One region of the Photorhabdus sp. RM323S genome, then DNA from elsewhere that is predicted to be linked to it. Evidence: predicted binding sites of a transcription regulator. Region 1 holds the regulator's gene; each other region holds the start of a gene.

The links. The regulator CRP, encoded in region 1, controls carbon source genes, mostly activating them, when cyclic AMP is high. The targets are predictions, from matches to a motif close to ATGTGANNNNNNTCACAT.
Positions count from the first base shown of each region.
Region 2: a site for CRP is predicted at 5,120-5,137, ahead of focA (formate transporter FocA). Genes of this name have one in related genera too.
Region 3: a site for CRP is predicted at 7,712-7,729, ahead of cdd (cytidine deaminase). Genes of this name have one in related genera too.

Region 1 is NZ_JBHFKZ010000028.1:23,686-33,748, forward strand. Features, by position in the region: gene ACGF7G_RS12830 (hydrolase) at 1-393, shown strand, start outside; gene ACGF7G_RS12835 (YheU family protein) at 390-608, shown strand; gene ACGF7G_RS12840 (phosphoribulokinase) at 629-1,498, shown strand; gene ACGF7G_RS12845 (OsmC family protein) at 1,621-2,028, opposite strand; gene crp (cAMP-activated global transcriptional regulator CRP) at 2,349-2,981, shown strand; gene ACGF7G_RS12855 (aspartate aminotransferase family protein) at 3,032-4,243, opposite strand; gene ACGF7G_RS12860 (aminodeoxychorismate synthase component II) at 4,367-4,942, opposite strand; gene ACGF7G_RS12865 (YcgJ family protein) at 5,186-5,536, shown strand; gene ppiA (peptidylprolyl isomerase A) at 5,648-6,217, opposite strand; gene yihA (ribosome biogenesis GTP-binding protein YihA/YsxC) at 6,524-7,156, shown strand; gene polA (DNA polymerase I) at 7,607-10,063, opposite strand, start outside.
Region 2 is NZ_JBHFKZ010000004.1:24,573-34,635, forward strand. Features, by position in the region: gene aroA (3-phosphoshikimate 1-carboxyvinyltransferase) at 1-487, opposite strand, end outside; gene serC (3-phosphoserine/phosphohydroxythreonine transaminase) at 611-1,699, opposite strand; gene ansB (L-asparaginase 2) at 1,935-2,978, opposite strand; gene ycaO (30S ribosomal protein S12 methylthiotransferase accessory factor YcaO) at 3,117-4,880, shown strand; gene focA (formate transporter FocA) at 5,206-6,063, shown strand; gene pflB (formate C-acetyltransferase) at 6,119-8,401, shown strand; gene pflA (pyruvate formate lyase 1-activating protein) at 8,476-9,216, shown strand; gene ACGF7G_RS03070 (DUF4225 domain-containing protein) at 9,533-10,063, shown strand, end outside.
Region 3 is NZ_JBHFKZ010000004.1:99,273-109,335, reverse strand. Features, by position in the region: gene folE (GTP cyclohydrolase I FolE) at 1-559, shown strand, start outside; gene yeiB (DUF418 domain-containing protein YeiB) at 581-1,726, shown strand; gene sanA (outer membrane permeability protein SanA) at 1,698-2,438, opposite strand; gene ACGF7G_RS03390 (2OG-Fe(II) oxygenase) at 3,207-4,019, shown strand; gene ACGF7G_RS03385 (NAD-dependent malic enzyme) at 4,611-6,308, opposite strand; gene ACGF7G_RS03380 (HigA family addiction module antitoxin) at 6,456-6,665, opposite strand; gene cdd (cytidine deaminase) at 6,772-7,656, opposite strand; gene ACGF7G_RS03370 (CidB/LrgB family autolysis modulator) at 7,797-8,492, opposite strand; gene ACGF7G_RS03365 (CidA/LrgA family protein) at 8,495-8,923, opposite strand; gene metG (methionine--tRNA ligase) at 9,055-10,063, opposite strand, start outside.

The DNA.
Region 1 (10,063 bases):
AATGTTACCCGCAAATTGCTCCGCTACCCAGGTTCGCTGCCTATTAATCTGTCCCAAGTAAAAGGATTGAAACATATTCGGGAATTTGATGAAATTGTAACCGCAAAAATCCACTGTTTTAAAGATGCAGCGGACTACTACCGTCAGTGCAGCGCTCTGCCTCGCCTGCCTGACATTACGGTGCCACTGTTGATTATTCATGCCAAAGACGATCCCTTTATGGCGTCGGAAGTCGTCCCTGACCTCAACACGTTACCCAAAAATATTGAATACCAATTGACAGAATATGGTGGACATGTCGGCTTTGTCAGTGGTTCACTCAAAAAACCACAAATGTGGCTGGAACAACGCATTCCAGGCTGGCTGTCATCTTATCTGGAGCAACCGCAATGATTATTCCGTGGCAACAACTGGAAGCAGAAACTCTGCTAAATTTGATAGAGAGCTTTATCCTGCGGGAAGGTACTGACTATGGCGAACATGAAAAATCCCTTGAGCAAAAAGTCACTGACATTCGCCGTCAGTTGGAACGGGGGGATGTTATTCTGGTGTGGTCTGAACTGCATGAGAGCATCAATATTATGCCAAAAGAAATGTTCCATTCTTAACATTATGGAGTTTACTGCTTATGTCCGCCAAACATCCGATTATTGCGATTACCGGCTCCAGCGGTGCCGGAACAACAACGACCAGTTTAGCTTTTCGTAAGATTTTCCAGCAACTTAACATCAGCGCAGCACAGATAGAAGGGGACAGTTTCCACCGTTATACCCGCCCTGAAATGGACGCGGCAATCCGTAAAGCCAAGGAGCAAGGTAGACATATCAGTTATTTTGGCCCAGAAGCTAATGATTTTGGCATGCTGGAGAAAACCATGATTGACTATGGTGAAACCGGTGAAGGCCGTTGCCGTAAATACCTTCACACCTATGATGACGCGGTGCCTTACAATCAGCTTCCCGGTACATTTACGCCGTGGGAAGCCTTACCAAAGCAGACCGATGTGCTGTTTTATGAAGGCCTGCACGGTGGCGTAGTCACACCACAACATAATGTTGCCAGTCATGTCGATCTGCTGGTGGGGGTAGTACCGATCGTCAACCTTGAATGGATACAGAAACTTATCCGCGATACTGGAGAACGGGGACATTCACAGGAAGCCGTGATGGATTCCGTTGTTCGTTCTATGGATGATTATATTAACTACATTACTCCCCAATTTTCACGAACACATATCAACTTCCAACGCGTGCCGACAGTTGATACATCCAATCCCTTTTCAGCCAAAGCCATTCCATCACTGGATGAGAGTTTTATCGTCATCCGCTTCCGTGATCTTACTCAAATTGATTTCCCGTACCTTTTATCAATGTTACAAGGTTCATTTGTTTCAAGTATTAATACCATCGTAGTTCCCGGTGGAAAAATGGGGCTGGCAATGGAATTAATTATGACGCCATTGGTACAGCGATTACTGGAAGGGGAAAAGATTTGTTGATTAAAACCTGGGATAAATCCAGAAAACCCAGCGTTTGAATTCACTTCTTATATTATTCAGTTAAAAAAACAGGTAACTGATATTAGTTACCTGTCGTTATTTTTCAATCAGGAAATAATATCTTACTCTGTCTCTTTAATTTCAAAGCTGTGGGTAAGTTCAACTGATTTACCCAGCATCAACGAAACAGAACAATATTTCTCAGCAGAAAGCGTGACGGCGCGTTCAACCGCTTTCTCTGTTAAATCCTTGCCGGTAACAATAAAATGCAGATTAATAGAAGTAAACAAGCGTGGCGCCTCTTCACGACGGTGGGAAGTTAATTTCACTTCACAATCTTTTATGTCATATCTGCCTTTCTGCAAAATAGAAATAACATCAATCGTGCTGCAACCGCCAACTGCCATTAATACCATTTCCATTGGGCTTGGTGCCTTATCGCCAGCATTTCCATCCATCATTATCTGATGGCCTGAAGATGACTCCCCCAAAAGAGACAACCCTTCAACCCATTTTACCCGCGCTTGCATAAGTACCTCTTAAGTCATTTTTTGCATCAAAGCCTACTCTTTCAGTATTAAACTGGCAATCTAATGAGCGGTTTATTATGCTGAAACAATACAAGACAAGACAGAAACCTTTTCCTGTGTTAAAAACAGAAGCAGGTCTGGGTATATGTGGGTTAAGATCAATACTCAAGTTTCGAATTTCAGATAACCTATATAAAACCCTCACCTGTCGGTTTTTCAGCAAACTAATATGTTAAGCTAGTGTCTTTTAAGCCAGCCTGACGAGAAACTTTTAGGTTCTCGTGTTATTTAGGCAGCGATAACAACAGAGGATGAAGCGAATGGTTCTCGGCAAGCCACAAACAGACCCCACTCTTGAATGGTTTTTGTCACACTGCCATATTCATAAATATCCATCCAAAAGCACGCTTATTCATCAAGGCGAAAAAGCAGAGACGCTTTACTACATCGTAAAAGGTTCTGTTGCGGTTTTGATTAAAGATGAAGAAGGCAAAGAGATGATCCTCTCCTATTTAAACCAGGGAGATTTCATTGGCGAACTTGGATTATTTGAAGAAGGACAAGAGCGTACAGCCTGGGTACGGGCCAAAAGCGCCTGTGAAGTAGCGGAAATTTCCTATAAAAAATTCCGCCAACTGATTCAGGTAAACCCGGATATTTTAATGCGTTTATCTGCCCAAATGGCAAGCCGTTTGCAAACAACTTCTGAGAAAGTCGGTAACCTGGCTTTCCTGGATGTGACCGGCCGGATTGCTCAGACTTTACTGAATCTGGCGAAACAACCCGATGCAATGACTCACCCGGATGGAATGCAAATCAAAATCACTCGTCAGGAAATTGGTCAGATTGTTGGCTGTTCCCGTGAAACGGTTGGCCGTATTCTAAAAATGCTGGAAGACCAAAACCTGATCTCCGCACACGGCAAAACAATCGTTGTTTACGGTACCCGTTAACACCTAATTAATCAGCGCATTATCCTGCGCTGATTTCTCTTGTACTTACTTTACACCAACTGGCTAATTGCTTTCTCCAGCCGTTCCATTCCCCGGGTTATCTCTTCTTCACCGATAATCAACGAAGGCGTGAAACGCAGTACATCCCCCCCGGCACTCAACAACATCAGACCATTTTCAGCCGCCAGTTGCAGGATCTCTTTAGATTTCCCCTGATACGGCGCTTTTAGTTCCGCACCAATCAGCAACCCCTTGCCACGGATTTCACCAAATATCGAATATTGCTGATTGATATCGTTCAGAAAATTCACAATCAAATGATGGCGTTTTTCAACACCCTCCAAGACCTCTGGCGTATTGATAATGTCAAAAGCGATATTTGCCACCGCACAAGCCAACGGATTACCACCATAAGTTGTGCCGTGAGTTCCCAGCGCCATCACCGAAGCAATATTCGCTGTAGTCAGCATAGCGCTGACCGGGAAACCATTTCCCAATGCTTTCGCGGTGGTGATAATGTCCGGCACAACATCATAATACATATAAGAAAATAACTTGCCGGTACGCCCCATCCCACTTTGCACTTCATCAAATACCAGCAGTACCTGATGCTGATCGCAAAGCTCACGCAACCCATGAATAAATGCCGGTGTCGCCGGTGTGACGCCCCCTTCACCCTGAACAGGTTCTAATACAACAGCGCAAGTATGGTCATCCATGACTGCCTTGACTGCATCCAAGTCATTAAAAGGCACATGAATAATATCGGCGGGTTTTGGCCCAAAACCATCAGCGTATTTTGGTTGACCACCAACAGAGACTGTAAACAGGGTACGACCATGAAACCCCTGATGGAATGCGATAATTTTGGTTTTATAGGGATGGTAACGGGTAATGGCATAGTGACGCGCCAGCTTAAATGCGGCTTCATTCGCTTCCGCTCCGGAGTTGGCAAAAAATACCCGCTCCGCAAAAGTTGCATCAATCAGTTTCTGCGCGAGTATCAAAGCTGGTTCACTGGTGAAAATGTTACTGATATGCCAAAGTTTCTCTCCTTGCTGCTTTAGAACATCCACTAGCGCAGGATGGCAATGTCCCAAAGCCATAACAGCAATACCACCAGCAAAATCAATATACTCTTTCCCTTGCTGATCCCATACACGACTACCTTGCCCTTTCACCGGTATAAACTGTGCCGGTGAATAAATTGGCAACATGACTTGATCGTATGTATTTCTGTTTACTGCGGCACGCTCCATCATTTCCCCACCCGTTTTTTATATATACGCCATTCAAAAGTGAAATTATAATCATTGAATATGCATAAAAAATCAAAAATGGGCAAATGAAAAAGATGAATAATTGAAGAAATTATTGGTATCTGGTTAATATCTAAGGAAGTTACTCAGTAGCTGATGCCCTTGCTCACTGAGAATACTTTCAGGATGGAACTGCACACCTTCTAAGGGCAAAGTACGATGACGAATTCCCATGATCTCATCGACATTGCCGTTATGCTGACTCCATGCAGTAACTTCAAATACTGCTGGTAAAGTCTCTGCGGCAATCACCAATGAATGGTAACGGGTAACCGTTAATGGCCGGTTAAGCCCTTTGAACACACCTTGCTGATTATGATGAATAGCAGAAGTTTTCCCATGCATCACCTCCCTGGCTTTTACCACACTGGCACCGAATGCCTGCCCAATTGCCTGATGCCCAAGGCAAACACCAAGGATCGGCAATTTATCCGAAAAATGAGAAATCGCAGCCAGAGAAATGCCTGCTTCATTTGGGGTACATGGGCCTGGGGAAATAACCAGATGAGTCGGTGCCAATCGCTCAATATCTTCAAGCTGTAATTCATCATTGCGCTTGACTAAAACATCTGTTCCCAATTCACAAAAATATTGATATAAGTTATACGTAAAAGAATCATAGTTATCTATTATTAATAACATAGGAGTCTATCCTACCCATTTTTATCGCTGTATTTGTTGTCCTGCCAATCCTGCAATTTGTTTATCATGAACAACATGATTTCAGGTAAAACGGCCTAACGACAACGGGGCGGCTATCATAGCACATAAGCACTTGCAGCATAGTGTAACAAAATCAATGGCTACTTTTTCCTCCATCAACTTACTCTCATACCGCTACAAAACATAGGCTCTTTTTGATATTCAATAAGTAAGGTAATTGTTATGAAGACAAAACTGATTATAGCATCTCTTTTTTTGCTGTCCTTCCCCGCGCTGGCTGCAACTAAAGCTGCAAATATTTTCTTCCCAGAAAAAGGGGTTATTTGTGATAAAAAAGGAAAATACTGCGCTGATCAGCAAGGTTTATCGCTAAAACTCACCGAAAGGTATTTAGGAAAAAAAGCCTCGAAACATCTGAAAGAAGAGATTGGTGACGGGAAAGATATTGATCTTACATCTTACACTTTGAGTAATGGTGTTCACTGCGAGAGTAAAGAGAAGAAGTGCTACAAAAACAGATATTATCCACGAACCGAAGAAAATAAAGAATTCACCAAGAAGCTGTATGAATAACTGTAAAACGGGCCTGCATTAAATAAAGGCCCGAATTGTTAATCAGATGAAAATTCACCAAGAGACCAAACTGCCATAATCGCAGTTGATCATTAATGTCTCAGAAGAAAGTTAAGGAATAATCTTAGCAGATAGGATAACCACGGGTTTCACCGGCACATTCTGATAGGGGCCAACATTTTCAGTTTTTACTTGAGAAATTTTATCTACAACATCCATACCTTTTACGACCTTACCAAATACGGCATAGCCAAAGTCACGCTGACCATGATCAAGGAAAGCATTATCTGCTACGTTGATAAAGAATTGACTAGTAGCACTGTCTTTATCTGCGGTACGCGCCATAGAAATCGTTCCGCGTAAATTACGCAGCCCGTTATCCGCTTCATTTTTAATGGCTTCTTTAGTCGTTTTCTGCTGCAAATCTTTGGTAAAACCGCCCCCCTGAACCATAAATCCAGGGATTACCCGATGAAAAATTGTGTTGTTATAATAGCCCTCATTGACGTATTCAATAAAGTTTTTGGTTGTAATCGGCGCTTTCTGGCTATTTAATTCCAGTTCAATATTACCCTCTGTTGTCACCAGTTTCACATGGGTTTCACCCGCAGCCAGAGCCAGAGGTGCCATTGCGCTCAGAGAACATGCAGTTACAAGCGTTACTAAAATACGTTTAAACATTCTGGATTCCTATATATTAAGGTCAACAACACAAGCTGAAATCAATTCTAATAATCTCCTCAGCATAGTGCTCAATATTTACTTACATTTACGCTATCAATCGGTTGGTGCTTTGGATAAAAATTTATCCTCTCACAATAGATCAGATTTTATTTCACAAATAAGGCAGTAATTGACGGCAAAATAGCAAATTTGGCTTAACCCATCAGAAATAGGTCATTATTTTTAATCCTGTCAACCAACAGTGGCTATCGGTATAATCTCCTTTGGCATATATTCAGTGCATTTCTCAGGGAGATAATCATTTTGACCATCAAAAACCACAACTATCATATGACTCGTTTTATCATGAGCGCACCTGATATTCGCCATCTGCCTCAAGAACTGGGCATTGAAGTCGCATTCGCTGGTCGTTCAAACGCGGGTAAATCCAGCGCGCTAAATGCCCTGACGAAACAGAAAAGCCTCGCCCGTACCAGCAAAACACCTGGCCGAACACAACTCATCAATTTATTCGAAGTGGAAGAAGGAATTCACTTGGTTGACTTACCCGGTTACGGTTATGCCGAAGTACCAGAAGAGATGAAGCGTAAATGGCAAAAAGCATTGGGTGAATATCTGCAAAAACGTGAATGCCTGATTGGACTGGTAGTGTTGATGGATATCCGTCATCCACTGAAAGATCTTGATCAACAAATGATCCAATGGGCGGTAGCAATGCATGTATCGGTTATTGTGTTGCTGACTAAAGCCGATAAACTGGCATCTGGTGCCCGTAAAAGCCAGTTGAATAAAGTACGTGAAGAATTAGCCGCTCTCAATGGCGATATTCAAGTGGAATATTTCTCCGCCCCGAAAAAAATCGGCATCGATAAACTACAACAGAAACTGGACATGTGGTTCAGCCAACCAACCGCCCAAATTGAAAACAATAGCTAATACCGCCTTTTTTATTCCGACCCGTTAAATTCAAATGAAAAAATGCCCCAGTCAAAACTGACTGGGGCAGCTAATATTCAGCTATAAATCCGATTACGTGAAGTAAAAGGTCTGAAAGATAGAACATCTTACCTCTGTACCCTACGTTAGTCACTCTACCCTATTTTATTTCTCAGAAAAAGCCTTTTTGTAATTTATTTTCAATGACTATCTCGATTCAGCAGCGAGTTTTGATTGTTTTTACACCATTAAATGTAGTTTAATTACATATTTATGCGATCTAGATCTAATATGCATCGAACGGTGCAACAAGCTTGGGAAGATGAGAATACCAGAGCACATGGTAACTGTGATTAGCAGAACTATTAGACAATGTTGTTATTGTGAGTCGTTCAAAAAAAGGCTGAACCAAATACTTCGGCTCAACCTATCGCTTATCAATCTGGCATATCAGTGAGCCTGATCCCAATTGTCACCAATACCCACATCCACTTTCAGTGGAACATCAAGCGCCATACTTTTTTCCATCAATTCACGAACTTTCTGTTCTGTATATTCAAGTTGTGACTCATGAACCTCGAATACCAGTTCATCGTGAACTTGCATGATCATGCGAACTTTCGGCTCTTCACTGATAATCCAATCATCTACGGCAATCATCGCTTTTTTGATGATATCCGCCGCAGTTCCCTGCATCGGCGCGTTAATGGCTTCACGCTCAGCCGCCTTACGGCGCATACCATTGCGAGATTTGATATCTGGCAGATAAAGACGACGACCATCCAAGGTTTCAACGTAACCCTGCTCTTCTGCTTGCTGACGAGTGCGCTCCATATATGTCAATACGCCCGGATAACGTTCAAAATAGCGATCCATGTAGCGCTGTGCTTCACCGCGTGGAATACCTAACTGGCGGGAAAGACCAAATGCACTCATACCGTAGATCAAACCAAAGTTAATCGCTTTGGCGCTACGACGCTGTTCACTGGTGACTTGTTCCAGTGGCAAACCAAAGACTTCTGCCGCCGTTGCCCGGTGAATATCTTGCCCTTCGGCAAAAGCCTTCAACAGCCCTTGATCCTGAGATAAATGGGCCATAATCCGCAGCTCAATTTGGGAGTAGTCAGCAGCCATAATCCGGTAACCTTCGGGTGCTACAAATGCCTGACGAATACGGCGACCCTCGTCATTACGGACAGGAATATTTTGCAGATTGGGATCACGCGAAGAGAGACGTCCAGTCGCTGTTACCGCCTGATGATAAGAGGTATGAACCCGTTTGGTCAGCGGATGAACCATCTGTGGCAGTTTATCTGTGTAAGTGGATTTCAGTTTTGCCAAGCCACGATGCTCCAAAATCACTTTCGGCAACACATGGTTATCTGCTAACTCTTCCAACACTTCTTCATTGGTGGATGGTGCCCCGCCCGGCGTCTTTTTTATTACTGGCAGCTGCAATTTTTCAAACAATATCGCCTGTAGCTGTTTCGGCGAAGCTAGGTTGAAAGCCTCACCTGCCAGTTCATGAGCTTCTTTTTCCAATTCTCCCAGACGAGCAGTAATCTCTTTTGAGTGCTCAACCAGAATATTTGAATCAATCAGTACACCTGTACGCTCCATGCGGGAAAGCACCATGACCAGTGGCATTTCTGTTTTCAGGAATACTTTTTCCAGCGCCGGTACTTTCTCCAGTTGCGGCCACATAACCTGATGCAACAACAAAGTGACATCAGCATCTTCTGCGGCATACATTGCAGCCTGTTCCATCGGGACTTGATTAAAAGTGAGCTGATTTTTACCTTTACCAGCAATCTCTTCAAACGTCGTGGTCTTATGATTCAGATGACGTTCAGCCAGACTATCCATATCGTGCCGCCCCATGCCTGCAACGCTATTGAGCACATAAGATTCCAGCATAGTATCGTAAGCAATGCCTTGCAGCTCAATGCTATAGCGAGCCAGAACACCACGATCAAACTTAATATTTTGACCGATTTTCAGCAGGTTGCTATCTTCAAGCAGTGGTTTTAATGCCGCCAGTACTGCATCTCGGTCAAGCTGCTCTGGCGCATCCAGACAGTCATGTCCCAGTGGCAGATAAGCCGCGTCTCCGGCAGCTATTGCGAATGACATCCCCACCAAATTAGCTGTCAGGGTATCAAGGCTGTCAGTTTCAGTATCAAAAGCAAAAACCGGCGCTTTTTTCAGCTTCTCAACCCACTCATCAAGGCTTTTCTGATCAAGAATAGTCTGGTAATTATCAGAAGAAAGTGTTGCCGAAACAGATTTATCTTTAGCCGGAGATGATTCATCATTACCCGTGGATGTCGGTTTTTTGCCCTTGGCAACCAACCAATCACCATTTGCTACATCATTCAACCAGCGTTTAAATTCATAACGCGAGAACAATTCATGCAGTTTCTCTGTATCAGGCTCTTTGACTGACAAAGCAACACAGGTTTTATTCAACTCAACATCTGTTTTAATCGTTGCCAATTTATAGGAAAGATAAGCCACATCTTTATGTTGCTCCATCTTATCCGCCAGCGTTTTTGCACCACGGAAGCTCAACCCCGCAATTTTATCCAGATTGGCAAAGATATCGTCCATACCGCCAATTCCTTGCAACAATCCCAGTGCCGTTTTCTCCCCGACGCCAGGCACGCCTGGAATATTATCTGAAGAGTCGCCCATCAGTGCCAGAAAGTCGATGATCAGATTTGGCGATACACCATACTTATCAACCACTTCTTCCGGCCCCAAAATGGTATTATTCATTGTGTTGATAAGCGTGATATTTGGCGTTACCAGTTGCGCCATATCTTTATCACCAGTGCTGATAAGCACCGCACGACCCTCTTTCTCCGCCTGTAACGCCAGAGTCCCGATAACATCATCAGCTTCTAC
Region 2 (10,063 bases), on a different contig from region 1:
TCACTTTGCCGCCAATAAAGCCGCCTTTAATGTGTAACGGCGGATAATTTCCCTGCTCCAGATAATCAATTTCTGCGCCCCCTTGACGTAAAGCATCCACAAGATGACCAATCGGGCGCTCTTTCATCCGGGGTTCGCCAGTAAGAATGACGTCATTTTTGCCAAGGCATAAAGCCGCCGCTAATGGGCGCATTGCGGTGCCGGCATTGCCAAGAAACAGTTCTACCGGCCCTTTGCTGGTAATCACCCCACCCATACCGTCAACTTCACAACAGGTACGATCATCAGACAAACGATAGCTGACCCCCAATGCCGTCAAAGCATTGAGCATATGGCGAATATCATCACTATCCAGCAAGTTAGTTAGACAAGTCGTGCCTTTGGCGAAAGCCGCCAATAATAGTGCACGGTTGGAAACACTTTTTGACCCTGGCAGGTTAATAGTTCCATTAATGGAGAAAATAGGTTGTAGCGTCAGGGATTGCATAAATAACAGGATCTCCGATTCTCAATTAAATTTAAGTATAAGTGAGTTATTTTTATGTTTGAGGAAATATTTCCTTAACCCTGAATATTCCGGGAACATTTGCTCCCGGTCATGGTTGGCAAGTTAGCCGTTACGGCGCTCAAAATCAGCCATAAAATCAACCAAAGCCTGAACCCCTTCTATCGGCATAGCATTATAAATAGAAGCACGCATACCGCCGGAAACACGGTGTCCTTTCAGTGCCTGCAAACCTTGAGCCTCTGCTTCTGCCAGAAATTTGCTGTCCAGTGAAGCATCTGCCATCTGGAACGGTACATTCATCAGGGAACGATTTTCAGGGGCAATCTGGTTGCGATAGAAATCACTGTTATCAATGGCATGATAAAGCAGCCCGGCTTTGGCTTGGTTACGTTTTGCCATTTCTTGTACCCCACCTTGCGCTTTCAGCCACTTGAAAACCAAGCCGGAGAGATACCAAGCAAAAGTTGGCGGTGTGTTGAACATGGAGTCACACGCCGCCAGAACGGTATAGTCAAAAATCGACGGGGTTTCTTTACGAGCTTTACCTAATAAATCTTCACGAACAATAACCAGTGTGAGCCCCGCCGGACCAATATTTTTCTGCGCTCCAGCATAAATCATACTGTAACAGCTAACATCCAACGGCCCTGAAAGAATAGAGGAAGAGTAATCCGCAATAATAACTTGATTATCATTAAAATCCGGCTTTTCATGAATTGCGATACCGTCAATAGTTTCATTCGGGCAATAATGAACATAAGCCGCATCATTGCTTAATGACCATTCGCTCATTGGTTTGACACCTTTCAAACCATTAATGTCGGTTTTGATATTAATCACATTCGGCGTACAATATTTTTTTGCTTCTTTGACTGCACATTCAGCCCAGTAACCGCCATCAATATAATCCGCTTTAACCTTGTCACCCAGCAAGTTCATTGGAGCAGCGGCAAATTGACCGCGGGCACCACCGTGGCAAAACAATACCTTATAATTTTCAGGCACTGATAATAAATCCCGTAGATCCTGTTCTGCTTCCTTTGCTACAGCAATAAATTCTTTACTACGGTGACTGACTTCCATAATCGAAGTCCCGATACCATGCCAGTTACAAAGTTCCTGTTCTGCTCTGCGCAATACTTCAACCGGTAACATTGCTGGGCCTGCACTGAAATTATATACCTGACTCATTTACCTCACCCTATTTGACGAAATAATAATGATAACAACAAGAACCCGATATATCGGTTGTATCATTCCCATTTCGTCGCTGCAACGGTTATTGGATATTAAACAAAGATAAGCGGAAAATAACGTGTGTTGACAACATAATGAGAGTTTGATGGGAAAACAACGTATTCAAGGCGCTGTATTTTACAGCGCCCGCACTTAACTTTTATCTCCCCAATAATCAGGGAACGATAACTCAATATTTAACAAACATTTCGTGAATTTTTACCGGATTATGAGTTTTAGTCAGTGCTAATTGTAAAAGCACTCTGGCTTTTTGCGGATTCAGACGTTCAGACGCGACAAAACCATATTTGCTATCATCCACTTCCGCATCCTGGGTGACATACCCCACCGGTACACGGCTTGATCTCACGACCACAACCCCATCTTTAGCAGCCTGAGCGAGGGTATCAAAAATCGTTTTGTACATATTACCGTTACCCACACCAGCGCTGATAATCCCTTGGTAACCATCATTTAGCAAAGCTTTCGCTGGCAGATCAGAAGCATTAGCATAGTTATAAACAATCCCGACTTTTGGCAGCTTATCCAGTTTACTGACATCAAAAATAGCCTTATCCGCTCTCGGTTTAGCTTCAGCGTAATAATTGACCTTACCATTATGAACAAAGCCTTCCGCGCCGGCATTAATTGGCTGGAATGCCTGAACTTCAGTGGTACTCATTTTCACCACGGTACGCCCACTGATAACCGTATCATTCATTGCCATTAACACGCCACGCTTAGCTGATGCTTTATCTCCCGCAACGACCACTGCGTTGTACAGGTTTAACGGGCCATCAGCACCCAGCGCCGTAGATGGACGCATTGCGCCAACCATGACAATCGGTTTTTGACATTGGGTCGTCAGATCGAGGAAATAAGCCGTTTCTTCCATCGTATCTGTGCCATGTGTGATAACAAAACCATCGGTTTTGTCGCAATCAGCATTGATTTTTTTCGCCAAGGTTAGCCACACCTGATCATTCATATCCTGCGAGCCAATACTCACCACCTGCTCACCTTTCAGGTTAGCGATATCTTTGATCTCAGGAACAGCGTTGACTAATGCATCAATCCCTACTTTTCCAGCGACATAGGTGGATTCAGTTGCAGATTTCCCTCCACCTGCAATCGTTCCTCCTGTTGCCAAAAGCGTAATATTTGGCAAAGCAAATGCAGAACCGCTGATTAATGCTAATAAACTTGCTAAAGCTGTGTGTTTCATCTTTTTCATGCCGCTTCCTTAAGAAAAAATATCCTGTTTGATTATGAACAATGATATCAATAAATCTGTGATGTATACTAGACTTTAGCTACTGAAAAAAAACTCGTATGATGAGCGTTTTGTAATGGGCTCTCATAAGTGAATATCATGACGCAAACCTTCATTCCCGGCAAAGACGCCGCACTGGAAGATTCGATCAATATCTTTCAGCAAAAACTGCAACATCTTGGCTTTAATATCGAAGAAGCCTCTTGGCTGAATCCGGTTCCTCATGTCTGGTCAGTGCATATCCGTGACCGCGACTGCCCTTTATGTTTCACCAACGGCAAAGGGGCAAGTAAGAAGGCCGCTCTAGCTTCTGCTTTAGGGGAGTATTTTGAACGTTTGTCAACCAACTATTTTTTTGCTGATTTCTACTTAGGACACGCTATCGCTAACGGTGATTTTGTCCATTATCCCAATGAAAAATGGTTTGCTTTACCAGATGATGATTCCTTGCCAGAAGGCATTCTGGATGCCCGGTTACGTCAGTTTTACGATCCTGAGAATGATTTATGTGCAAGTCAGTTAGTTGATTTGCAATCAGGTAATGAAGAGCGCGGAATCTGCTCACTGCCGTTTACCCGTCAATCTGATCATCATACCGTTTATATTCCAATGAATATTATTGGCAATCTTTATGTTTCCAATGGTATGTCAGCAGGCAATACAGTTAATGAAGCCAGAGTCCAAGGGTTATCAGAAGTTTTTGAACGCTATGTAAAAAACCGGATTATCGCAGAAGGCATCAGCCTGCCAGAAATTCCCCAGGAAGTGATGAATCGTTATCCTGGGGTTGTTGAAGCAGTTAACAAATTACAGGATGAAGGCTTCCCGCTCTATTGTTATGACGCTTCTCTTGGTGGGCAATTCCCGGTTATTTGCGTGGTTCTGTTTAACCCCAATAATGGTACTTGTTTCGCCTCTTTTGGTGCTCATCCTGAATTTGGTGTGGCACTGGAACGTACAGTTACCGAACTGTTGCAGGGCCGTAGCCTGAAAGATCTGGATGTGTTCAATGCCCCCACTTTCGATAATGAAGAAATTGCGGAACAGACTAATCTGGAAACCCACTTTATTGATTCGAGCGGATTAATCAGTTGGGATCTATTCAAACAAGCTGCTGATTATACATTTGCTGACTGGAATTTCAGCGGCACTACAGAAGAAGAATTTGCCACCTTGATGGCTATTTTCAAACAACTGGATGCGGAAGTTTATATTGCTGACTACGAGCACCTTGGTGTTTATGCCTGCCGTATTCTGGTACCGGGTATGTCTGATATTTATCCTGTGGAAGATTTGCATATTGCCAATAACACCATGGGGATCCATCTACGGGAAACTTTATTCGCGCTACCGGATAGTCAATGGCGACCGGAGGAATATCTGGCACTGCTTGAACAATTAGATGAAGAAGGTCTGGACGATTTTACCCGTATCCGTGAACTACTTGGTATTGCGGTTGGTAAAGATAATGGCTGGAGCAATTTACGTATTGGTGAATTGAAATCCATGTTGGCGCTGGCAGCGGGTGATCTGGAACAGGCGCTGATTTGGGTAGAATGGACTCAGGATTTTAACGCCTCAGTCTTTACGATAGAACGGGCTAACTATTATCGCTGTCTGCAAACACTGCTTTTACTTGCTTTGGAAGCAGATAAAGAACCTTCGCAATATTACCAGGCATTCATAAAAATGTACGGGCAAGATGCTGTTGAAGCAGCGTCAGCAGCGGTTGCGGGTGAAACGTGTTTTTATGGCCTGTGGTCAATCGATTCAGATTTAAAATCACTGTCTGCTCATCAGGCTTTATTAGCCGCTTATGAGAAGCTGCAAAAAGCAAAATATCACTTCTGGAATGCCAAATAATATTCAATTTGGCTGAAAAGATGATTCAGTATTAAAAGTAGAATTCAGGTTAAATTAAGCTTATTTAAAACAACAAATAAATAACAAATTAACCTGAAATTTTACTTATTGAATTGCCTTTCAATTGGCAAATAAAAAAATACAATAAAATTTAAAAAAAATTTAATCAACGTAACTCAATAAATTAATTAGCATTTTATCCATTCAATCCCATCAAAACCGCGTTTGCTCGATGAGGATTATGATCTATATCAAATTTAGCGCCAAGCACCTTTGTTACTATCATTACGTACAATAACTAATGAATAATAAAGAGAATGTTAGTATGCGAGCTGACAACCCTTTTAACTTATTGCCACCTGCTGTAATGACGCAAATCGCCGATGATATTGGTGTTTATAAAACCACCAAACATCCTGCAATAACTTATATATCAGCCATCACTGCCGGGGTTTTTATTTCTATTGCGTTTGTCTTTTATATTACCGCCACCACAGGAACCTCCTCTGTCCCTTATGGGTTAGCTAAATTAGTTGGCGGGATCTGTTTTTCCCTCGGATTAATGCTCGTTGTCGTTTGTGGCGCAGACTTATTTACTTCCACTGTGCTCACCATTATTGCCAAAGCAACCGGACGGATAACCTGGAACCAAATGTTTAAAAACTGGATTAACGTTTATTTGGGTAATTTGATTGGTGCGCTATTTTTTGTCGCAGTGATATGGTTTGCCGGTCAATATAATGTTGCTAACGGATTATGGGGCCTGAATGTGCTACAAACGGCTGACCATAAAGTACATCACACGTTTATTGAAGCCCTGTCTTTAGGCATTCTCGCCAATCTGATGGTTTGTCTCGCCGTTTGGATGAGTTATGCCGGGCGTAGTTTGATGGACAAAATATTTGTCATGATTTTGCCTGTGAGTATGTTTGTTGCCAGCGGCTTTGAGCACAGTATTGCTAACATGTTTTTAATTCCGCTTGGTATTGTTATTAAGCATTTCGCACCTACTGAATTCTGGTTCAATGTGGGTGCTACACCTGAACAATTTTCTCAACTCACTATTTCACACTTTATTACCAATAATTTAATTCCGGTCACTATCGGTAATATTATCGGCGGCGCAATTTTGGTGGGTTTGACTTACTGGTTAATTTATCTGCGTAGTGAGCAAAAACATTAATTCGCTCCCTCGCCGGGTTTCTCAAAAGTTCGATTATTAAAAGGGTAGAAGTATCATGACTGAATTAAATGGAAAATTCTCTGTAGCATGGCAAGGTTTTAATCAGGGTGATTGGCAGAACGAGGTTAATGTTCGTGACTTCATCCAAAAAAACTATACACCATATGAGGGTGATGAATCTTTCCTGGCAGGTTCAACCAAAGCAACTGATGCCCTGTGGGAAAAAGTCATGGAAGGTATAAAAATCGAAAACCGTACTCACGCGCCGGTTGATTTTGATACTGATGTTGCTGCTACTATTACCTCTCATGATGCGGGTTACATCGAAAAAGATTTGGAAACCATCGTCGGCCTGCAAACTGAAGCCCCGCTAAAACGCGCCCTGATCCCATTTGGCGGCATCAAAATGGTAGAAGGTTCATGTAAAGTTTATGGCCGTGAACTTGATCCTAAATTAAAACAGATTTTCACTGAATATCGTAAGACGCATAATCAGGGTGTGTTCGATGTTTACACACCAGATATTTTAAAATGCCGGAAATCCGGGATCCTGACGGGTCTGCCTGATGCCTATGGCCGTGGTCGTATCATTGGTGACTATCGCCGGGTTGCGGTATACGGTATCGACTATCTACGTGATGATAAACTCGCCCAATTCAATTCGTTGCAGGAAAAACTGGAAAACGGTGAAGATCTGGCGATAACCATTCAGTTACGGGAAGAGATTGCCGAACAGCATCGTGCTCTGAATCACATTAAAGAGATGGCCGCTAAATACGGCTATGATATTTCGGGTCCCGCAACTAACGCTAAAGAAGCGGTACAGTGGACTTACTTCGCTTATTTGGCCGCAGTCAAATCTCAAAATGGTGCTGCAATGTCCTTCGGACGCGTATCCAGCTTTCTGGATATCTACATTGAGCGGGACCTGAAAGCCGGTAAACTGACAGAAATCGAAGCGCAGGAATTGATCGACCATCTGGTCATGAAACTGCGGATGGTTCGTTTCCTGCGTACACCTGAATATGATGAACTGTTCTCCGGTGATCCTATCTGGGCAACAGAATCTCTGGCTGGTATGGGAGTGGATGGTCGTACTCTGGTGACCAAAAACAGTTTCCGTTTCCTGAACACTTTATACACCATGGGCCCATCGCCCGAACCCAACATGACTATTCTGTGGTCTGAAAAATTGCCGGTAAGTTTCAAAAAGTTCGCAGCAAAAGTTTCCATCGACACCTCATCTTTACAGTATGAGAACGATGATCTGATGCGTCCTGATTTCAATAACGATGATTACGCTATCGCCTGTTGTGTCAGCCCGATGATTGTGGGTAAACAGATGCAATTTTTTGGTGCCCGCGCAAACCTGGCGAAAACCATGCTGTACGCCATTAACGGTGGCGTGGATGAAAAGCTGAAAATGCAGGTTGGCCCGAAAGAAGAGCCAATGCAAGATGAAGTCCTTGATTACGACAACGTGATGGCCCGTCTGGATCATTTTATGGATTGGCTGGCAAAACAGTATGTTACGGCACTGAATATCATCCACTATATGCATGATAAATACAGCTACGAAGCCGCACTGATGGCGCTGCATGACCGTGATGTTTACCGTACTATGGCATGTGGTATTGCCGGCCTATCTGTCGCTGCTGATTCACTATCTGCAATCAAATATGCCAAAGTTTCGCCAATCCGCGACGAAGACGGTTTAGCTATTGATTTCAACATTGAAGGTGAATACCCACAATTCGGTAACAATGATTCACGGGTTGATGATATCGCCTGTGATCTGGTTAAACGCTTCATGAAGAAAATCCAGAAGCTGAAGACTTACCGTAACGCAGTGCCTACTCAATCGGTTCTGACCATCACTTCTAACGTAGTATATGGCAAAAAAACCGGTAACACGCCTGATGGACGTCGCGCTGGCGCGCCATTTGGACCAGGTGCCAACCCAATGCATGGGCGTGACCAGAAAGGGGCTGTCGCTTCTCTGACATCTGTTGCTAAACTGCCATTCGCCTATGCGAAAGATGGTATCTCTTATACTTTCTCTATCGTACCGAATGCGTTAGGTAAAGATGATGAGGCACGTAAAACTAACCTGGCAGGTCTGATGGATGGCTACTTCCACCACGAAGCAGCAGTTGAAGGTGGTCAACATCTGAACGTCAACGTGATGAACCGAGACATGTTGCTGGATGCAATGGAAAACCCTGAAAAATATCCTCAGTTAACCATTCGGGTATCCGGTTATGCCGTGCGTTTCAACTCATTGACAAAAGAACAGCAACGGGATGTGATCACCCGTACTTTCACACAATCTATGTAATAATGTGTTGCTAAAAGGCCCTGAATTTTGGGGCCTTTATCTATTTATCCCGTCAGTTTTGGAGCAATCCTGTTATGTCCGTACTTGGCCGTATCCACTCTTCCGAATCCTGCGGTACCGTTGATGGCCCAGGTATCCGGTTTATCGTCTTTTTTCAGGGCTGTCTGATGCGCTGCCTCTATTGCCATAACCGCGACACATGGGACACCCACGGTGGTAAAGAAGTCACTGTCGAAGAATTGATGAAAGAGGCCACAACCTATCGTCATTTTATGAACGCATCAGGCGGCGGCGTTACCGCATCAGGTGGTGAAGCCATTCTTCAAGCTGAATTTGTACGTGACTGGTTTAAAGCCTGTCGTGCCGAAAGTATTCAAACCTGTCTTGATACCAATGGATTTGTCCGCCGCTATGATCCGGTTATTGATGAACTGATGGACGCAACTGATCTTGTTATGCTTGATTTGAAACAGATTAATGATGAAATCCACCAAAAGCTGGTAGGTGTTTCAAATCACCGCACTTTGGAGTTTGCCCGCTATCTGGCTAAACGTAATCAAAAAACCTGGATTCGTTACGTTGTCGTCCCAGGCTGGTCTGATGATGATGAATCCGCTCATATGCTGGGTGAATTTACCAGGGATATGAAAAATATTGAGAAAATTGAGCTTCTGCCTTATCACGAACTGGGTAAACATAAATGGATTACTATGGGTGAGGAATATAAGCTGGAAGGTGTTAAACCTCCTGCAAAAGAGACAATGGACAGAGTTAAAGGTATTTTGGAAAGGTATGGGCATAAGGTTGTGTATTGAATTTCTTAACCTCCACTCCTGAAATGAAATATGAAGTACAGTAAAGCTGAAAATCGGATTAGTCCGGTTCTCAAGATTAAAATAAAAAAGGAAACATCTATCAATTCAGGCATAATCTCTCCGAAAGACAGAGATGCATTCAGGAAATAATCGAAGAACTGGTATTTATATTTCCACGCTAACTCTCCTGCGTCTAAAACGCTCTTAAAAAAACACCCTTAAAAACAAAAATAAATATTGACTTACAATTTACATTGTGTATTTTTATTATATCGCGCTATATTAAGTTAAGCTTCAAAGAAACAGGTGGTTTGTTTTGGATACTTTAGATGAATTCTACGAAAGAAATCCTTGGGCCAGAGGGTACTTTGATAATAGTACCAATGAAGAAAGGAAACTTCTGAAAATTCAGATGGATAAACAAAATGAGTTGATGGTGCTCATGGACAGAGTTGCCAACAAATATATGAAATGGAGCCTGGCTAAAGACCATTTTATTCATGAAGTTATTGCTTATTCTGAAGATATCACCGCAAAGATAAATACCGGGGAGCTTTCGATCTCTGAGGCAATAGCGTCGTTAGATGAAGAGATGCAATCGTTAGAAAAACAGGATGCAATGCTTTCTCAAAAGAGAGTAAGGCAAGCTATCATTGTAAAGAAAAAATCACCAGATGAGAATACTAAAAGCAGAAAAGATGAAGTAGTCAATTTGATTATTGCATGGATTGGATTTGTATCTGGAAGTATACAATTCCTTAGTGGGTTTATTACTATTGATTCCCTTGTTGGGGCAGCGCCAGGAGCACTATTAATGGCTCATGGCTTTAATAACATTATTGAAAAT
Region 3 (10,063 bases), on a different contig from region 1:
CAAAGTGCGGATTGAGGAGCATATGACGGAAATTATGCAGCTGTTGAATCTTGATCTAAATGATGACAGTTTGGCGGAAACCCCCAGTCGTATTGCGAAAATGTATGTTGATGAAATTTTTTCAGGGTTGGACTACAGTAATTTCCCGAAAATCACATTGATAGAAAATAAAATGAAGGTGGATGAAATGGTGACGGTGCGTGATATCACGTTAACCAGCACCTGTGAACATCATTTTGTGACTATTGATGGTAAGGCGACTGTTTCCTATATCCCGAAAGATAAAGTGATTGGGTTATCTAAAATTAACCGCATTGTGCAGTTTTTTTCGCAACGCCCACAGGTACAGGAACGTCTGACACAACAGATCCTGATTGCATTACAGACACTGCTTGGTACCAATAATGTTGCCGTATCTATTGATGCGGTCCATTACTGTGTGAAAGCCAGGGGCATCCGTGATGCAACCAGTACCACGACAACGACATCCTTGGGTGGGTTGTTTAAATCCAGTCAAAATACCCGTCAGGAGTTTTTACGCACGACACGCCATTTGTAATTTTTACATCGGGATATAAAAATGACCCGCCAGAGAATTGATTCACTGGACAGTATTCGTGGTCTGGCGATTCTGGGGATATTGTTACTCAATATCTCCGGTTTTGCTTTGCCATCCGCGGCTTATTTGAACCCGGCATATAATGGTTCAGCCTCTGCAACAGATTTGATTATCTGGTTTGTACTCAATATCTTTGCTCAGGGAAAATTCTTGTGTATTTTTGCCTTTTTATTTGGTGCAACACTGGAGCTACTATTACCAAGGGGCAAAGTCTGGAATTACCCACGATTAATCATACTTGCCCTGATTGGCGGGATACATGGTATCCTGTTCTGGGATGGTGATATTTTACTCTCTTACAGTTTGACTGGTTTTTTTAGTTTTCATCTGATTAGTCAAAATAGCGCTAGCAGCCGGTTATTTATGAAAGGCGCTGTTTTTTATCTGATCGGATTAGTGCTGTTATTTATTCTTGGTTTTTCTTCCAGAGGTGAATCTAACGATGCCTGGCGACCGACTGAATTCCATATGTTATACGAAACATTCTGGAAAACAGGTGGTGGATGGCTGGCAATAGAAGAACGTTTTAATCAGGTCATGTTGATGATGGTCATGCTGTTTGTTCAGCATGGCTGGCAACTGATCGGCATTATGTTATGTGGTGCCGGATTAGTGCGTAATGGCTGGTTGAAAGGTGAATTTCCGGTGAGCCATTATCGAAATATGGCGCTATTGCTGATACCACTCAGTGTTGCTGTCCAGATATTCTCTGTGGCGCTCCAATATGCGCATGACTGGGATTACTTTTGGTCAGGTATTGTTGGCTATATCCTTTCTGAGTTGGTAACGCCATTTCAGGCACTGAGTTATATGGCACTGATATATGGTTTCTGGCCGGTAATTTCATGCTGGCGGATTAATCGCTGGCTCAGGCAGGTTGGACGAATGGCGATGAGTAATTATTTACTGCAAACTTTAATCTGTACTGCATTGTTTTATCACTTTGGATTATTTGCTCAACTCAATCGCCTGGAGTTACTGGCATTGATTCCATTTATTTGGACAGTGAATATTCTTTTTTCATGTTGGTGGTTACGCCGTCACCGGCAAGGGCCATTGGAACAGCAGTGGCGAAATACTACGGCAGCATTGGCACGCTCCTTTTAGGCTGGGTTTTGTCCATTTCCTGTAATTCTTCCGGGGTGACCGCTGGATAATCGGTTATACCTTCTGGTACTTTATGCGGGGCAGGAATTGGGATCAAAGGACCGAGGAAACGCGGTTCGCGTTTCAAAATATAAAGATCAGTTAACGCGCCAAGGCGGGCAATTATTTCACGTAACCGAACAGTAATCATATTTTTAGGTGTGGAAACGGCATAGCACTGAGCGTCAATGCCCATATGTATAGCGATAAACAGCGCCCGTTCGCAGTGAAATCGTTGAGTGATAATCGTAAAATCATTGGTGTCAAAAACTTTACGGGTTCTGACTATCGAATCAAGCGTTCTGAAACCCGCAAAATCCAGCACAATGTTTGTGGCAGGAATACCTGCTTTCACTAAATCCCTGCGCATGGTGACAGGTTCGTTATAACTTTGCTGGGCGTTGTCGCCACTCAGTAATAGATATTTGATTTTGTCGCTGTTATAAGCATTAACTGCACCTTGAATGCGGTACATATAATACTGATTGGGGGCACCAGAATGGTAGTATTTAGACGTCCCAAGCACCATACCTACTTCACGTTCAGGAAGTTTTTTGAGGTCATCAAAAATATAAGGGGCCGTTTTCCAGCTAATCCAGCGGTCAAGTGCAATAGCGGTGAGCGTCAGCGTCCCTGCGATGAATAACAGACCAATTATCAGGCGCTTCCACATGCTTTTGCCTTTAATATGTATCAATGACTAATATTGACTAAAGGCTACTTTACCTGAAATTCCGAAGCAAGTTTTCTCTATAAGAAAAAAGGCTGACAGTGGTTTTTTGTTGTCTGTTTCTTGCTATTTTGTCCCGCCGCAGTCGGCAGGCATCGCGTCAGGGACGTCAGATGGTGGCCTTGATTCACATTTCCTGTCTTTAAGGCGTTGTAGTGGCTGCGGATATACCGTAAAATCCGATTCTTAATGTAAGGGAACAGTCAAATGTTGAGATTGAAAAAATATCGGAAGATTAAGACATTAAAATAAATTCGATAACAATATTCAGGTTAAGAATATGTATATTCTTTTTGTGAATTCTGGCATGTTATTTTTGATTTTTACATGTTTTACTTTATACTCAATATTGATGTTAAATAATAATATATTGCCGGAACTGTTTCTGCGATAGATATGCCTATTCTAATCTGCCAGGGATTTATGAGAGATTATGTTGTCTATTTATCATTACCATTGAATATTAAATTGATTATTCTTGAAGTTATAGTAAAGCTTGTAAAATAAAATTATTGTCATTAGATCTTTCTCTATTGTTAAATGTAGAATTAGTTAAATAACTTAAATATATATCTATATCTATTTTGGTGATTAATATCGTGTTGATTAAAAGTGCTTTTACTGGATAGAATATTGGAATTAACATTTTCTGGTGTATTTTTATGTAGGAGATTTTTCCAAAATCATGTTAAGTATAACAAGGTGACTTTTATGAAAAATGAAGTGATTTTATCTAATTCTTTGCAAGAAAGAGATCTCGATAAGTTATTTAATGATGAAGTGTTGGCTATCCATGTGAAAAAGTATGTGGATAGTCATATTTCAGATAAACTTTCTGATTTCTTCCTCTCTCATGAAAATCTAGAACATTATCTTCATGATTTAAAAAAAGGAGATGAAATTGTTTTAGTCGATTATGGAGTTGATAGAGTTGGTGTGCCTTATAACTCAACTTTTGGCAAACCCAAAGATAGTGATAGTTATAAAAGATATTTTGAGAATGCATTACCCGCAATAAGAAACGTCAGAAATTTCTGTGCTCCAATGCTGGCACCTTTCGATAAATTTCGTTTAGAACTGGATGAAGTATGGTCTGCGGGGGCCAGTATTGCAAATTTTGAAAATAAAAAGATGCATGCAGGGATTGCCAGGGTCATGAGAAGACCAGAACTCTCTATCATGTCTGAAATACAACCTCACTTTGATGGTCTTCAACAACAATCTGTCAATTTGCTAGGGCAATTTTCTGTAAACATATATATAAAAGTACCTGTAAGTGGAGGGGAATTAGAGTTGTGGGATGTTCCAGCTATTCCTATTACCGAGTTGATTGAAGATAGTTCAGAATATGATTGGCGAGGTTCTCTTCCTCCCTCTATTTGTATTAAGCCAGAATTGGGAGATTTAATAATAATAAATACCAGGAAACCCCATGCAATTCGTAGCTTTTCTGAGGGAAGCAGAATATCATTGCAAAGTTTCATCGGCGTATCACCAAATAAACATTTAATGTTATGGGATTAATGATATTGTTGGTGTAATTAGCATATTGGGAATGTTTTTTCTTTTAGGGATTGGGAGTGTCAGATCCCAATCCTATAAATATGGAAATTATGTCAAAATACCTGAATGTAAATTATCTTCATGCTGTTTTTGGGTTTTTTTACTGGTATTGTTTATTTGTTATTTTTGGGATGATTATTAACTAATGTTATTTTATGCTTGTTATGATTTTTTAGCTACATTTATGGTAATTTGGTTTTGTATTATTAGTTTCGTGAATAAGAGAAATGAAGAAAATAGAATTATCATATTAAATTCGTAAAATATTTTTTTGGGCTGTGAGTGTGCAACTCAATAATACTATATCAGTTAAGTATAATTTGGTGAAAATTGCTATAAACCTTCGGCCAATGTGGGCGGAAATATAAGGCAAAAATCTTGAAGGGTTTTCAGATAGTAAAATGCCGCAATGAATATGCGGCATAGAGGTATAGTGGTTTTAAAGGCTGCGGTGCTCGTCGTTTCTGCCTTCCGGGCTTGTGTCTGACTCGCCAGGGACGAGTAACAGCCGCTGATGTGGGGAGCACCTTGCCCGATCCGGGCGGATAATAGTCACAATGAAGTCCGTTTATATATGCGATATTCCGGTTTCCAAAAGTTACGTTCAATCGCTTCATCCAACGCACCGTCTGACGTGACAGTCGCAACACCTTGTATTTGCGCTTCTTTTGCAACTTGTTTTGCAATTTTGCGAGAAACTTCCTGAATATCATCAATGAGTGGTAGTAACGGACCTGTACCCTTTTTCGCCAATGGTGAACAATCAGCCAGTATTCGACTTGCCGTCATCAACATACCATCAGTGACGAGTTTGGCTCCGGAGGCAATAACACCTAAGCCAATTCCAGGGAAGATATAGGCGTTGTTACATTGAGCGATCGGATACTCTTGATCTTTGTATTTTACCGGATTGAATGGGCTACCTGTTGCAACCAAGGCTGCGCCATCTGTCCAGTTGATAATATCTTCAGGACGGGCTTCAACACGGGAAGTTGGGTTGGATAATGGCATAACGATTGGACGTTCACAGTGTTTATGCATCTCACGGATGATCTCCTCTGTGAACAGCCCCGCTTGACCTGAAACGCCAATTAATACCGTAGGTTTAGCATTACGAACAACGTCGAGCAGAGAGATAGAATCGCTGTTTACATCCCATTTAGTTAAGGAGTCGCTTTTTTGTACCAGCTTGTTCTGGAAATCCAATAAATTTGGCAGTTTATCTGTCAGTAAACCGAAACGATCAACCATGAAAATACGGGCGCGAGCTTGTTCTTCACTTAAACCCTCAGATTTCATCTGGGCGACAATCTGCTCTGCGATACCGCAACCGGCTGAACCTGCTCCCAGGAAAGTGACAGTTTGATCTTTCAATTGACGACCGGCAGCACGGCTGGCTGCAATCAGGCTACCCAGTGTGACAGCGGCGGTTCCCTGAATGTCATCATTAAAGCAACAAATCTCATGGCGATAGCGGTCGAGCAGGGGCATGGCATTTTTTTGCGCGAAATCTTCAAACTGTAGCAGCACATTTGGCCAGCGGCGTTTAACGGCCTGAATAAATTCATCAACAAATTCATCATATTCTGCGCCGGTAATACGCGGATGGCGCCAGCCCATATATAACGGGTCATTCAGGCGCTGGGGGTTGTTTGTTCCCACATCCAGAACTACCGGTAGTGTATACGCCGGGCTGATACCACCACAGGCGGTATATAGGGAAAGTTTACCAATAGGAATACCCATACCGCCGATACCTTGGTCACCCAGACCAAGAATACGTTCACCATCGGTGACAACGATAACTTTTACATTTTGTTTAGTCGCATTTTGCAGCATGTCATCAATATGCGTTTTATTTGGATATGAGATGAACAAGCCACGGGCGCGGCGGTAAATATCAGAAAAATGTTCACAAGCTTCACCAACCGTTGGGGTATAAATGATTGGCATCATTTCGCTCAAATGTGCATCCAGCAGGCGGTAGAACAGAGTTTCGTTAGTATCTTGAATATTTCGCAGATAAATGTGTTTATCTGCATCATTTTTGAAATCAAGATACTGCCGATAGGCGCGTTCAGCTTGTTCTTCGATGGTTTCAACCGCTTCCGGTAATAAGCCATGAAGGTTAAAGTTGCCGCGTTCTGCTTCGGTAAAGGCGCTGCCTTTATTCAGCAAGGGAAATTCCAGCAGGATGGGGCCAGAATAGGGAATATATAATGGACGTTTACTTTCGTGTTCCAGTTCCATGAATCTTACTCTTTGAACTAAATGGATAATAAGGTCAGTTATAGATCCTAAAAGATAGGAAAAATATGTACAGCAAATGTTACTTAATTAGAGGTATTATGAGTAAAAATGAGAGATAACGTCCAGATTTAGTTAATAAATAAAATGTTACGTTAACCACTTTTGTAGGAGAAAATCCTCCATTAGGGTCATTTCTTCGACACTTAAGCGACGAGAATTATTGACAATTTGGCCGATAACTTTACGTGATACGCTCATAGCGTCAGCCAATTGCTGCTGAGTAATATTCATCGGCTTTAAAAATTCTTCGTTAAGCATCTCGTCAACGGTAGTCGGTTCTGCCGTAATAGTATCCATAGTGTCCCCCATTAATATTTGTGCGGATCTAGATAAACATCATATGCGGCACCATCACGCCAGCGAAAAATAAGCCGCCACTGGATAAGCGCATTTTTCACTGAATTTAGAACGTGTGGTACTCAAATTTACTGCATCCTAGTGCAGCAAGTGTGGATTGCGTTGCACTTTGTTGGGATAAATTGCTGTTTTTTTCCTCAACTAATACTGCTTTTTCGATGGACAGACAATCACCACCAGAAATATTCATCAGGATCAGGGCAGATTGCAATGGGGGTAAGCTTGGGTTAAAAGCGGCATTTTCTACATAACGCCCAGGATAGATTTTTCCATCTTTTCCCAGCAGTGCTGTACCACTGTATGAATTGCTGTATGGGGCATGGCTTCGGTTTGCCGCATCCAGTGCGGTTAGTACCAATTCATCAGTGGTTTCTATTTGATAACCATGATTAACCGGATCCATCAACAGGGTAGTGATACCCAGATCGTTTGGACCAAAGGAATCTGGCAAATAGTCACCTAATGTCAAAGATTCTTGTTTTGGCAAGTGGATCTCTAATTGTGTGCCACTATTAAGTTCATTCATAAACTGGCGACAGTGACCGCATGGAGAGTAATTAACCGTGATAGAGGTCAGTTTTTTCTCACCACGTAACCAGGCGTGAGTAATAGCACATTGTTCAGCATGAATAGTTTGCTGTAATGGCACATTGGTAAATTCCATATTGGCGCCGAAGTAGAGATTTCCGCTTTCGCCACGGGCAATTGCGCCGACATTAAAATGTGATATCGGGGCTAGGGAGCATGCCGCTGCGAGTGGCAGTAGGGCGATAGCCAATGTGTTATCGTCAAAGCTGCAGGTTTTCTTGACAGATTCAGCTTGTTCAGCCGTGAACATGGCAGGAAAATCGTCGTTTCCTGCATAGGGAGAAAGCGCATCCTGTAGTTTAGATGGCAACTGTGCCCAGATAGAGCGAAAGCGAGCTTGCATAGAATGATCTCCAAATTAACTTAAGGTCATTCTAGGCGCTCTGATCAGATTTATAATGTGATTAATGTCACATAAATAATGAAAACTATGTAATTAAATCCGGTAATTGAAGGATTTATATCAAATTTTTCAACTGTTAACTAACCAAATAGATATAACAGCACTGGAAATATAAAAGGGGCGGTCAGTGAAGTAATGATACCGCAGGTCATCAGTGCTAACGAACTGTATGCGCCTTCAACAAAATTGACTTCTGCACAACGGGCGGTGCCCAAAGCATGTGATGCCGTTCCCATTGCCAAGCCACGGGATGCTTTAGTTTTCACCTGCAAAATATCGAACAGGTTATGACCAAAGATTGCCCCAAGAATGCCGACAAAAATGACGCAAGCGGCACTGATTGCCGGAATACCGCCGATAGCATCTGCTACTGCCATTGCTATTGGTGTAGTGACTGATTTAGGTAGTATCGAGGCGGCCATTTCAGGTGTTGCGCCCATCCACAATGCAATAGCAGTACCTGTAACCATAGCGACAATACTGCCGATAAAACAGATACTGATAATGGATTTCCATTGGGCGCGGATTTGGTGCAACTGTTCATATAAAGGAAATGCTAGCGCAACCACGGCGGGCTGGAGCAGATCATTAAGAATTCGGCTGCCGGCGAAATAGTGTTCATAAGGGGTATTGGTTATTAACAATATTGGAATAAGTACAGCAATAGAAACCAATAAGGGATTCAAAATAGGAATTTTGAATCTTAGTGAGAGTTTTCTTGCGGCGTAGAATACAGTCAATGTTAATGGCAGTGACCACCAAATGTGACTTAACATATTTATTTCTCTTGTTTTTCTTGTTCAGTCTTAACTTCTGATGCGGAACCGATAATTGGACGTTCGCGGAGAACATAATGGGAACTGTAAGCAACAATAATCATAACAACTGCGGTGCTGATCAGGCATGAAAGGACAATCGGTAGTATCTGTTGGCTGAGTTGATCGTAATAGTTCATCACGCCTACACCGATAGGCAGAAACAGCAGGGTCATATTTCTCAATAACAGACTGCAACCTAGTTTTGCCCAGTGGGCAGGGATCAATTGGAAAGCCAATAAGACGAACAATATCAACATACCGATAATACTGCCGGGAACAACGATGGGTAACAGGGCAGAGATGGCATTGCCTGCCAACAAACACAGATAAATCAGTACAAATGCTCGCAGGTACTGCCAACCTATAATCAGTACTTCACGAAACGACATAACAAAATTCCTAATTCCAGTGAGGAATTCATCATACAATTAACCCTGGGAATGTGCCATAGATCACATTCAAAAAAGCGGGGACCATTGCTGATCCCCGCTGATAAGATATATTTGCAATAAATTGATTGTTATTTCACTTGCATACCCGGTTGTGCGCCACTGTCAGGACTGAGCAGGAAGATATCTTTTCCGCCAGGCCCAGCTGCCATCACCATTCCTTCAGAAATACCGAAGCGCATTTTACGTGGAGCCAGGTTGGCAACCATTATGGTTAAACGGCCTTCCAGTGTTTTCGGATCAGGATAACTGGAGCGGATACCGGAAAATACTTGGCGAGTTTCACCACCAAGATCCAGCGTCAGTTTCAGCAGTTTATCTGAGCCTTCTACAAAATCAGCCTGTTTGATAAGGGCGACGCGCATATCAACTTTGGCGAAATCATCAAAGGTGATTGTACCCTGAATTGGCTCTTCTGCCAGTGGACCGCTGACTTTTTGTGGTGCGCTGATGCTTTCTTTAGACGCAGTAACCATCGCATCCACTTTATCCATATCAATGCGGTTAAACAGGGCCTTAAAGGTGGAAACCTGATGATCCAGCAGCGGTTGTTCAATACCATTCAAGGTCAGTTCGGTATTCAGGAAAGCTTCTGCGCGTTCTGCCAGACTGGGTAAAACGGGTTTCAGGAAAGTCATCAGAACGCGGAACAGGTTGATGCCCATTGAGCAGATAGCTTGAAGATCCGCATCACGGCCTTCTTCTTTTGCCACAACCCACGGAGCCTGCTCATCCACATAACGGTTTGCCAAATCAGCCAATGCCATGATTTCACGGATTGCTTTACTGAATTCGCGGTTGCTGAACTCTTCTTCAATCACTTTCGCGCTATCAATAAACTTCTGGTAAAGCGCCGGATCAGCGAGTTTATCCGCCAGCTTGCCACTAAAGCGTTTATTAATGAAACCTGCGTTACGGGAGGCCAGATTCACCACTTTGTTAACGATATCGCTGTTAACACGCTGAACAAAATCTTCCAGATTCAGGTCGATATCATCAATACGGGAAGAGAGTTTGGCCGCATAGTAATAACGCAGGCAGTCTGCATCCAGATGATCCAGATAAGTACTGGCTTTGATA